One region of the Alkalibacterium psychrotolerans genome, then DNA from elsewhere that is predicted to be linked to it. Evidence: a T-box and tRNA genes for the amino acid it is inferred to sense, from the RefSeq annotation. Region 1 holds a T-box; the other holds one or more tRNA genes.
What was found. The T-box of region 1 lies ahead of ACYVLS_RS05355 (valine--tRNA ligase). A T-box ahead of a tRNA ligase gene usually reads a tRNA of that ligase, here a tRNA-Val.
Positions count from the first base shown of each region.

Region 2: it has a tRNA-Val gene. The T-box ahead of ACYVLS_RS05355 (valine--tRNA ligase) is inferred to sense a tRNA for this amino acid. The anticodon was not compared.

Region 1 covers NZ_BAAGPH010000030.1:49,203-54,993, forward strand. Annotated here, with positions in the region: gene radC (RadC family protein) at 1-204, opposite strand, end outside; gene ACYVLS_RS05350 (HAD family hydrolase) at 268-924, opposite strand; gene ACYVLS_RS05355 (valine--tRNA ligase) at 927-3,572, opposite strand; T-box leader at 3,621-3,851, opposite strand; gene tpx (thiol peroxidase) at 3,871-4,374, opposite strand; gene thiI (tRNA uracil 4-sulfurtransferase ThiI) at 4,444-5,661, opposite strand; gene ACYVLS_RS05370 (cysteine desulfurase family protein) at 5,672-5,791, opposite strand, start outside.
Region 2 covers NZ_BAAGPH010000014.1:162-5,727, reverse strand. Annotated here, with positions in the region: gene serS (serine--tRNA ligase) at 1-1,176, shown strand, start outside; gene msrA (peptide-methionine (S)-S-oxide reductase MsrA) at 1,323-1,856, shown strand; rRNA gene rrf (5S ribosomal RNA) at 1,963-2,078, shown strand; tRNA gene ACYVLS_RS02205 (tRNA-Val) at 2,089-2,161, shown strand; tRNA gene ACYVLS_RS02200 (tRNA-Lys) at 2,171-2,243, shown strand; tRNA gene ACYVLS_RS02195 (tRNA-Leu) at 2,268-2,349, shown strand; tRNA gene ACYVLS_RS02190 (tRNA-Thr) at 2,371-2,443, shown strand; tRNA gene ACYVLS_RS02185 (tRNA-Gly) at 2,475-2,546, shown strand; tRNA gene ACYVLS_RS02180 (tRNA-Leu) at 2,579-2,664, shown strand; tRNA gene ACYVLS_RS02175 (tRNA-Arg) at 2,678-2,751, shown strand; tRNA gene ACYVLS_RS02170 (tRNA-Pro) at 2,761-2,834, shown strand; tRNA gene ACYVLS_RS02165 (tRNA-Met) at 2,847-2,920, shown strand; tRNA gene ACYVLS_RS02160 (tRNA-Ile) at 2,937-3,010, shown strand; tRNA gene ACYVLS_RS02155 (tRNA-Met) at 3,107-3,179, shown strand; tRNA gene ACYVLS_RS02150 (tRNA-Asp) at 3,341-3,413, shown strand; tRNA gene ACYVLS_RS02145 (tRNA-Gly) at 3,420-3,490, shown strand; tRNA gene ACYVLS_RS02140 (tRNA-Ile) at 3,522-3,595, shown strand; tRNA gene ACYVLS_RS02135 (tRNA-Glu) at 3,605-3,676, shown strand; tRNA gene ACYVLS_RS02130 (tRNA-Ser) at 3,700-3,789, shown strand; tRNA gene ACYVLS_RS02125 (tRNA-Met) at 3,962-4,034, shown strand; tRNA gene ACYVLS_RS02120 (tRNA-Asp) at 4,136-4,208, shown strand; tRNA gene ACYVLS_RS02115 (tRNA-Phe) at 4,218-4,290, shown strand; tRNA gene ACYVLS_RS02110 (tRNA-Tyr) at 4,300-4,380, shown strand; tRNA gene ACYVLS_RS02105 (tRNA-Trp) at 4,387-4,457, shown strand; tRNA gene ACYVLS_RS02100 (tRNA-His) at 4,522-4,594, shown strand; tRNA gene ACYVLS_RS02095 (tRNA-Gln) at 4,601-4,672, shown strand; tRNA gene ACYVLS_RS02090 (tRNA-Cys) at 4,692-4,762, shown strand; tRNA gene ACYVLS_RS02085 (tRNA-Leu) at 4,781-4,864, shown strand.

The DNA.
Region 1 (5,791 bases):
CATCGAGGCATTCTTCAGCATGAACAAGTCATCAAAATGCGAAAAAACCTGCATGCTTAACTGGATGACATTATAATCTTTTGTACCTGTTCGAAGCATGATGGCTAACAGTTCATGATTAGCCAAAGCTGACGGTCCAAATTCCGCAAGGCGTTCTCTTGGTCGTGATTGAGTGGGTACTTCTATGAATTTTTGAGTATGCATAGTATCCTCCTGAAAATAGAATAAAGAGGAAGACAAGTGTCTCCCCCTTCTATACATTACCCATTAAATTAATTTCTCACTTTTTATTTTTCTAAGAACTTCATGAAGATCATGGCAGACATCTAATGTAAGTTCCCTTACATTATCATCCGGTTCTATCAAGTCAGGAACCATTACTACCGGAAAGCCCGCTGCATTGGCTGCTTTTATGCCATTGAGTGAATCTTCAAGGACAAGCACATCACTGGTATCTTCTCCTGCCAATTCTTTTGCTTTTATAAATATTTCCGGATCAGGTTTAGAATGCTTCACTTCATCCCCACCTACTATTCCGTTAAAGAACTTATGAATGCCGGCATTTTCAAGCAGCTGCCTGACGATTGCTCTTTCCGAACTAGATGCCACAACCGCTTTATACCCTTCTTCATTAATATAAGTGAGCAAGTCGGTAAGCCCTTTTTTCAATACGGGAGCAGAAGCGAACAGGGCTTCTTTCAAATCCCTGCCACTTTCCGCAATGAATTGCGTTACTTTCTCCTCATCAAACTGGCGATACATCGCATCGAAAAAGTCCTGATCGCTCGACCCTATAAACTGCTTGTAGAAAGTATAATCAAACGGGATTCCCACTTTTTCTGCGGTCTTCATATTCGCTTTGAAATAAAGAGGTTCCGTATCAAACATGAGACCATCCATATCAAAAATAACTAGCTTAGTCACTCTTAACCCTCTTTCAGTTTGCTCATTTTTTCCAACTGATTTTTAACAGACTGATAATTCTCCTGGTACTGCTTTCCTTTTTGACGCTCTTCTTCTACAATCGCATCCGGTGCATTCGCCACAAATTTTTCATTGGACAGCTTTTTCTCTACACGATTAATTTCATTGAGCCATTTTTCTTCTTCTTTCTTAAGTCGCTCAATTTCTTCACCAATATCTACTAGACCAGCCAGAGGAATGAAAATCTCAGCCCCTTTAACGACGGCAGTCTTAACCTCATCAGGTGCATTAATGTCTGTTTCGATAGTCAGCTGTTCCGGGTTACAGAAGCGTGAAATATATGATTGGTTTTCAATAAGGAAGACCTTCTCCTTATCTGATTTTGCCTTAATCAGTAAATCAATCGTCTTGGATAACGGACGGTTGGCTTCCGAACGAATCGTTCTGACCGAACGGATGACTTCAATCAACATCTCCATGTTGCTGACTGCTTCCTCATCTCTAAAGTCTGAATTGACAACTGGATAAGCAGCGGTTACCAGCGAATCACCTTCGTGAGGGATATGCTCCCATATTTCTTCAGTCACGAATGGCATGATAGGGTGGAGAAGCTTTAAGGTCTGGTCAAGTACATGGACCAGTACAGATTTCGTTGACTGCTTCTGACTGTCTGTTCCCTGTGTCAGCTGTTCTTTACTCATTTCGATATACCAGTCACAGTAGTCATCCCAGATAAAGCGGTAGAGTTGTCTTCCAGCTTCACCAAATTCAAATTTTTCGAACAGTTCGGTGACCTGAGCTACCGTTTCATTTAATCGGGCTAAAATCCATTTATCTGCGATAGACTTCTCCAAATTCAAATCGATATCTTCTATTGAAAAGTCGCCCAGGTTCATTATTACATAACGGCTGGCATTCCAGATTTTGTTGATGAAGTTCCAGGAAGCGTCCATTTTCTCATAGCTGAAGCGGACATCCTGACCTGGTGCCGACCCGTTAGACAAGAACCATCTCAGCGCATCTGCCCCATACTGGTCAATAACTTCCATCGGATCAATCCCGTTACCCAGCGACTTACTCATTTTACGTCCCTGTTCATCTCTAATCAGTCCGTGAATCAGTACATTTTTAAATGGTGCTTTGCCTGTAAACTCCAGGCTCTGGAATATCATACGGCTGACCCAGAAGAAGATGATGTCATAACCGGTAACCAGTGTGCTTGTCGGGAAGTACTTCTGGAAGTCAGCATTGTCCGTATCCGGCCAGCCCATTGTGGAAAACGGCCACAATGCAGAACTGAACCAGGTGTCCAGGACATCTGCATCCTGCTCCCAGTTTTCATCATCGGATGGAGCTGTTTCACCCACATACAGTTCGCCTGTTTCTTTGTGATACCAGGCAGGTATGCGGTGTCCCCACCAGAGCTGTCTGGATATAACCCAGTCATGGACATTTTCCATCCAATTATGATAGGTCTTCTCAAATCGTTCCGGCACAAAATTAACTTTATCATCTGTCTTCTGATGATCCAGTGCCTGCTCTGAGAGAGGGCCCATTTTTACAAACCACTGGGTAGACAATCTCGGTTCAACGATAACTCCTGTTCGTTCTGAATGGCCGACACTGTGAGTCATTTCTTCAATCTTAATAAGGTAGCCTTGTTCTTTTAAATCAGCCACAAGTGCTTTTCTGGCTTTAAAACGGTCCATACCTTCGTATTTTCCAGCGTGCTGATTCATGCTGCCATCATTATTCATAACATTCAGCTGTTCAAGATTATGGCGTTTCCCAATCTCAAAGTCATTCGGATCATGAGCCGGTGTAATTTTTACGACACCTGTTCCGAATTCCATATCGACATAGTCATCAGCGACGACTTCCAGTTCACGGTTAACTACCGGAAGAAGCACTTTCTTCCCGATTAAATGCTGGTATCGTTCGTCGTCCGGATGAACGGCAACAGCGGTATCCCCCAGCATCGTTTCCGGACGTGTGGTTGCCAGCTCAACGGATCCCTCTCCGTCAACAATTGGGTAGGAGATGTGATAAAATGCACCATTTATATCCTTATGGTCAACCTCAATATCAGACAGGGCTGTTTGAGCTTTGGGATCCCAGTTAATGATATACTCTCCGCGGTAAATGAGGCCTTTATTGTATAAGTCAACGAAAACCTTGTTGACTGCTTTATTCAGACCTTCATCCAGTGTAAATCGTTCTCTGGAGTAATCGACAGACAGGCCGACTTTGGCCCACTGACTTCGAATATTTTCTGCGTATTCCTCTTTCCAGTCCCACACTTTTTCAAGAAACTTCTCCCGACCTAAATCATGACGGGAAATACCTTCCTGAGCCAGTTTCTCTTCAACTTTCGCCTGGGTCGCGATTCCCGCATGATCCATCCCTGGCAACCATAGGGTATCGTAGCCCTGCATGCGTTTTTGACGAATGATAATATCTTGCAGCGTGGTATCCCAGGCATGCCCAAGGTGAAGACGGCCGGTTACGTTGGGAGGAGGAATGACGACTGAATAAGGCTCAGTCCCATTCGGGTTAGGTTTGAACAAGTCTTTTTCAAGCCAGTTATCGTATTTGTTTTGTTCAACTTGTATAGGGTTGTATTTAGTTGACATTTCAGTATTTTCCATGGTTTACACCTCATTAAATTTTTCTAAAAAAAAAGCACTCCTCCTATATGTTAGGACGAATGCTTCGCGGTACCACCTATTTTACTGCACTCTAATAAACAAGCGCAGCCTCTCAGTAACAGTGTTAACGGTCTGTTCTTCCGGTCTCAAGTACTCTATTTCCCCAAGACAGTTTTTCCCAAACTACTTCCTCGGTTAAATTATCAGGGATTCACACCAACCACACCCATTCTCTTAGATAATTATATGCCAAGTACTCCTTTTGGTCCTAACTCGTTTTATTTATTATTCAGTTAAATTAATTCAGTTCAGCCTCTTCATGCCGTGCAGCTGACAGAGCAGATTCAAAATCTGGGTTATTAGACATCTCTTTGACAATTTCTCTATAGACAATTTGTCCATTCCGGTTCAAGACAAATACCGCACGAGCTATCTTGTCCAAGTCTTCAATGTACAGGCCGTATTCTTTAGAAAAACTACGGTCTTCATCATGCAGGAGTTCGGAAGCCATAACTTTCGACTCACACCATTGTTTCTGCTGATCCACTGTATTTGCAGACAGTGAGATAATTTTCGTATTTTTCAATTCTTTAGCTTTTTCGTTGAATGTGTCTGTCTGTCTGGAACACGTACTCGTTTCTATATCAGGAAATGTGCTTAAAATAACCACATCGCCTGTATAATCAGATAATTTAACCGTCTCACCATTCAAGTCCAGCGCACTAAAAGAAGGAGCCTCTTCTCCTACTTGAGGGGGTTGACCGTTCGTTTGGAATTGTTCACCTTTGAGTGTTACGTCCATACTATTCCCTTCTTTCCTTTAAGTTATCTCTAGTGTACTTTTCAACGTGAGACTTTGCAACTATTAACTTTAAAACAAGGACTGGAACTCCGAGTTATTAAGGGCTTCAGATGAATCCTTTTGAGTAATTGAACTGATTACAATTCCAGCTAAGGCATTGTCTACCAGTGTGTTTATATCAAGATCTTCTTCCAGCTCGCGCACTTTCTTAAGTTTAGGTTTAGTTTTGGGCTTGGATGGAGCAAATACCGTACAGCAGTCTTCGTATGGTTGAATTGCCAGCTCGAATGTATCGATTTCCTGAGCAATTGATATGATATCATTTTTATCCATCGAGATGAGAGGTCTTAGGACGGGAACCGCTGTTACCTCATTTATCGCCATCATACTTTCGAGTGTCTGAGAAGCTACTTGCCCAAGGGATTCTCCATTCATTATTGCCAATCCATTTCTGTCAGCCCTAATCCGGTCAGTCAGTCTTAACATCATTCTCCGGGTGATGGTCATAGAATAGCTTTCCGGGACATGTTTTTTGATGGCTTCCTGAATTTCGGTGAAGGGTACTTCTATAAATTTGATTTCATCTGTATAACGAGCCAGTTTAGCTGTCAAATCTTTCGCTTTTTGAAGGGCCTTAGGGCTCGTATATGGCGGACTGTGAAAGTGAACGGCTTCAATTTCCACACCGCGTTTCATCGAGAGGTAGCCAGCTACTGGAGAATCAATCCCTCCAGACAGCATAAGCATCCCTTTCCCAGCCGTACCTATTGGTAAGCCGCCTGCTCCTAATAGGGTATCAACCGAAATGAAGATGCCATCCAGACGAACTTCCACTCGTACATTGAGATCGGGCTGCTTCATCTTAACGGAAACGGGCTGAAAGGTCTTCTCTACTTCTGCTCCTAATATTCTGTTAAGTTCATTCGTGTCATACTCAAAATTATGATCTGCTCGTCGCGTCGTAATTTTGAATGTCATGTTTTCTTTAAAATGATTACCGACTAAATGTATGACTGCTTTTTTCGCTTCTTCAACTGATTTATCCACCTTAACCACAGGCGAAAAATTCTGAATACCGAAAATGTCTTTCAATTCTTCCATTACACTTTCTGGATCTTCTTCGTTCAAAGTAATATGCAGACGGTCTCTATTGGCAACAATTTTTAATGTCGAATATCTTTTCAGCTTTCTGCGTGTATTTCTCTGCAGCTTTTTTATAAAATACTTTCTATTCTTTCCTTTTGTGGATAATTCTCCGTACCGAACTAGAATTTCTGAAATTTGCATGCTGTTCTCCTTAATCTATTTCTCTTAACTGATTATAAATAGTGTCAAACTCTCTCTTGAATTCTTCTACTTCACTTAATGTATTCTCATGGCTGATACTAATTCTAACAGCCGATTCAGCTTCGTCTTT
Region 2 (5,566 bases), on a different contig from region 1:
TGGGACGAAAAGCGCAGAGAGCTCATTCAAAAATCAGAAAAGCTGAAAAAAGAGCGTAACCAGACTTCAGAAGAAATCGCCAAGAAAAAGCGAAACAAAGAGAACGCAGATGATGCCATAGCCGCGATGAAACAAGTTGGGTCTGACATTAAAGCGATTGATAATGAACTGGAAGAAATCGAGGAAAAGACTACAGCCATTGCATCAGGTCTGCCAAATCTCCCGCACCCATCCATACCTGTTGGAGAAGACGAGGATGCTAACGAAGAAGTACGTAAATGGGGCGAGGTTAAAGCCTTTGACTTTGAACCAAAACCGCATTGGGACCTGGGAACGGATCTGAAAATTCTTGATTTTGAAAGAGGCGCAAAAGTTGCCCGCAGCCGTTTTCTGTTCTATAAAGGACTGGGCGCTCGTTTAGAACGTGCCTTATATAACTTTATGCTGGACCTGCACACATCTGAACATGGCTACGAAGAAGTCATCCCGCCTTATTTGGCAAATGATGATGCTCTTTATGGTACGGGTCAATTTCCTAAGTTCAAAGAGGATGTATTCCAGATTCAAGGTCATCCTTTGACGTTAATTCCGACAGCCGAAGTCCCGCTGACGAACTATTATCAGAATGAGATACTGGAAGAGTCAGACTTGCCGAAGTATTTCACTGCTTTGTCCCCATCTTTCAGATCTGAAGCCGGCAGTGCTGGAAGAGATACCAGAGGGCTGATTCGTTTGCACCAGTTCAATAAAGTTGAGATGGTTAAATTTGCGAAGCCGGAAGATTCTTATGATGAACTGGAGAAAATGACGAAAAATGCAGAAGCTATTTTACAGAAACTGAACTTGCCATACCGTGTTGTGCTCCTGTCTACAGGGGACACCGGCTTTGCTGCAGCTAAAACCTATGACTTGGAAGTGTGGATTCCAACCCAGAATACTTACCGTGAGATCAGTTCATGCTCAAACACTGAAGCATTCCAGGCTAGACGGGCAATGATCAGATACCGCCGAGAAGAAGACGGAAAAATTGATTACGTGCATACGCTGAACGGTTCAGGTGTCGCTGTCGGAAGAACCGTCGCTGCTATACTTGAAAACTACCAGCAGGCTGATGGAAGTATTAAGGTGCCGGATGCATTAGTACCATACATGGGTGGGTTAACTGAAATCCGTTAATACCATAAGGTGAAAAAATTAAATGCTAAATATAAGGACTTGCCATACGGGTGAGTCCTTATTCTTTTAATGTGGTTTATATATGATAAAATCAGACGTGAAGACAGATTATTTAGATGCTTGTAAATAGACAAGGAGGTAAAAGTATGGTTCAGCTAGAGAAAGCGATTTTTGCAGGAGGATGTTTCTGGTGTATGGTGAAACCTTTTGATTCCCTTCCCGGTATACACAGTGTGGTTTCAGGATACACAGGCGGACACGTTGAAAATCCAACCTACAGACAAGTTACATCTGGTAAGACAGGACACACAGAAGCTGTAGAAATTACATTTGATCCAAGTCAGATGCCGTATGAGGAATTAGTAGAGATATATTGGAAACAAACTGACCCTACAGATGCAGGCGGACAGTTTGCGGACAGAGGGGACTCATACAGACCAGTTATCTTTTATAACAGCGAGGAACAGAAGCAGACAGCAGAAGCATCAAAAAAACGTCTGGAAGAAAGTGGCCGCTTTAATGCGCCGATTGTAACTGAAATAGAAGAAGCCCAACCTTTCTACCCGGCTGAAGGCTATCATCAGGATTTTTACAAGAAAGAATCAGCCCATTACAAGCGGTACAACGTAGGATCAGGTCGCGCTGGTTTTATATCCAGACATTGGGGAGAAGAAGAGTAGGTTAAGCGAATAAAAAAACAAAATAAAAAAGAAAAAAGTTGTTGACAACTGCTGCAGTAATTAGTATGATATAAGAGTTGCTGCAGTAAGTAGTTGCAACAAACTGTATAGTGATTAAGGCGAGAAGGTTCCACCTGTTCCCATTCCGAACACAGCCGTTAAGCTTCTCAGCGCCGAGGATAGTGAAGGGTTTCCCTTTGTGAAAGCAGGACGTCGCTATGCAGTTTTAAATGGAGGTTTAGCTCAGTTGGGAGAGCATCTGCCTTACAAGCAGAGGGTCAGCGGTTCGAGCCCGTTAACCTCCATCGCACGAAGAGCCGTTAGCTCAGTTGGTAGAGCATCTGACTTTTAATCAGAGGGTCACAGGTTCGAATCCTGTACGGCTCATATATAAGACAGGTTCTTATATATGCGGATGTGGCGGAATTGGCAGACGCACTAGATTTAGGATCTAGCGCTTCACGGCGTGGGGGTTCAAGTCCCTCCATCCGCATTGCAAGCTTGACTTGCAACAGCCGGCTTAGCTCAGTTGGTAGAGCAACTGATTTGTAATCAGTGGGTCGAGGGTTCAAATCCTTTAGCCGGCATTTGCTTCACAGCAGAATTTTCTGCTTAACTGCGGAAGTAGTTCAGTGGTAGAACATCACCTTGCCAAGGTGGGGGTCGCGGGTTCGAATCCCGTCTTCCGCTTAATAAAGCTCAATTGTTCCAATATCACTCTTGCCGGGGTGGCGGAATTGGTAGACGCACAGGACTTAAAATCCTGCGGAGAGTTTTCTCCGTGCCGGTTCGACTCCGGCCCTCGGTATTTTTATTATGTCGCACCCTTAGCTCAATTGGATAGAGTACCTGACTACGAATCAGGCGGTTAGAGGTTCGACTCCTCTAGGGTGCATTTTATTTGCGGGAAGTAGCTCAGCTTGGTAGAGCACCTGGTTTGGGACCAGGGGGTCGCAGGTTCGAATCCTGTCTTCCCGATTGCAATAAAATGGCGGTGTAGCTCAGCTGGCTAGAGCGTACGGTTCATACCCGTGAGGTCGTGGGTTCGATTCCCTCCGCCGCTATAATTTAAGGATCGAAGGACCTTTAGCTCAGTTGGTTAGAGCAAACGGCTCATAACCGTTCGGTCGCAGGTTCGAGTCCTGCAAGGTCCATTGCCATGTCTGTTGAAGCTTTAGCGATTACAGACATGGTACACGCAGCCCTTGGGCTGCTGTGTTTCGTATTTAATGGTTGTCATTTTATATTATCGCGGAGTAGAGCAGTTGGCAGCTCGTCGGGCTCATAACCCGGAGGTCGCAGGTTCGAGTCCTGCCTCCGCAATTGCCATAGCTGTAGTAACTTTAGTTACGTACAGATATGGTATACGCAAGCTTTAGCTTGCCGTAGCTCAATTGCTATGATTGTTGCTTCTTTAGAAGCTTACAGGCATAGTACACGCAGCCCTTAGGCTGCCGTGTCACAACTAAAGGATTTAAAAGTGAGGTCCCGTAGTGTAGCGGTTATCACGCCTGCCTGTCACGCAGGAGATCGCGGGTTCGATTCCCGTCGGGACCGTTTTATGCGGGTGTAGTTTAGTGGTAAAACCCCAGCCTTCCAAGCTGATGTCGGGAGTTCGATTCTCCTCACCCGCTTTTATACAGCGATGTATAAGCAATATTTTTAGGGCCTATAGCTCAGCTGGTTAGAGCGCACGCCTGATAAGCGTGAGGTCGATGGTTCGAGTCCATTTAGGCCCATTATATTCAGGCCCCTTGGTCAAGCGGTTAAGACACCGCCCTTTCACGGCGGTAACACGGGTTCGAATCCCGTAGGGGTCATAATAACTGAATAGTTATTTGTCGGAGGATTACCCAAGTCCGGCTTAAGGGAACGGTCTTGAAAACCGTCAGGCGTGTAAAAGCGCGCGTGGGTTCGAATCCCACATCCTCCTTTGTCATGGTTGTAGTTGCTTCAGCAACGTACAACCATGATACACGCAGCCTTTAGGCTGCCGTGTGTCCGATTTAAGGTTTGTAGTTGCTTATTTAGAAGCTTACAAGCTCAGTACACGCGGTCTTCAGACCGTCGTGTCTCCGATTTAAATGGTTGTCATTTTATATTATCGCGGGGTAGAGCAGTTGGCAGCTCGTCGGGCTCATAACCCGGAGGTCGCAGGTTCGAGTCCTGCCCCCGCAATTTGCTCTAACTGTTGTTGCTTTAGCGACTTACAGGTAGAGTACGCGTAACGAAGTGGAGCGCGATGTGAGGAAAGCTCACAATTAAATAGTTTAAAGTGAGGTCCCGTAGTGTAGCGGTTATCACGCCTGCCTGTCACGCAGGAGATCGCGGGTTCGATTCCCGTCGGGACCGTTTTTTTTAGGCGCTGTAGCTCAGTTGGTAGAGCAACGGATTGAAGCTCCGTGTGTCGGCAGTTCGACTCTGTCCAGCGCCATGAAATAGCGGAGGGATAGCGAAGTGGCTAAACGCGGCGGACTGTAAATCCGCTCCTTCGGGTTCGTAGGTTCGAATCCTACTCCCTCCATTTAATAGGGGTATAGTTTAATGGTAAAACTATGGTCTCCAAAACCATCGATGTGGGTTCGACTCCTGCTACCCCTGTGTAAGACAAAATAGATAGTGAAAAAGATTAATGATTATGCTATACTATTTAATGTAAATTATGGCGATTGTGGCGAAGTGGTTAACGCACCGGGTTGTGGTCTCGGCATTCGTGGGTTCGATCCCCATCAGTCGCCCTTTATTGGGCTATAGCCAAGCGGTAAGGCAGCGGGTTTTGATCCCGTCATTCCTAGGTTCGAATCCTAGTAGCCCAGTAATTATTTTAATAGTTATGGCGGTATAGCCAAGTGGTAAGGCAGAGGTCTGCAAAACCTTCATCACCGGTTCAAATCCGGTTACCGCCTTATCTTTTTTATTATAATGCCGGCGTGGTGGAATTGGTAGACACGCTGGACTCAAAATCCAGTGCCCATTAGGGCGTGCCGGTTCGACTCCGGCCGCCGGTATAAATAGTGATCCATAACCTGATTTAGGGTTATGGATTTTTTGTTTCTATATAAGAATGATTACTTTCTCAAAAAAATTCATTTTAGATGAGATCACGCAAAACAGTATGACTGCATGAGCAGTCTGTGGAATTAGAAAAGCCGTAGGCTATATAGCACTCGTGAATGATTGACAAGAGAATTACATCTGAAATGAAAAAAATACTATAGAAGAAACAGAATTTCTCTGGTTATTATATAGTGAGTACTTAACAAGAGATTATATTATATTTAAGATGAAAAGTAGAATGAACTAGATAAATGGTGAGCGTTCAAAGAGTTATTAGGAAAACTGCTGCATCTATAAGGGCGAAGTTGAGTTAAACTTCAGCCACCTTAATTAGCTAAAGTGCATAGAATAGGCATTTCCCACCGACGAAACAAAAAGATGGAAATTAATTGTCGAAAACCATTGACCTATTATCGGATAGATGATATTATTAATCTCGTTGCTGCAAAACACAGTTATGCAGGACAAAATAACTTAAAAATAGTTGTTGACATTAAATTGGAAACAAGATATACTTAAGTAGTTGTCGTTTGAACGAGAGACGCAGCCAACAAAATTTAAATTTTAAAAAGATTTAAAAAAGAGTTGACAGCGAATCAAAACGATGGTATGATATAAGAGTTGCTGCTAAACGCGGTAACGACAAACGAATG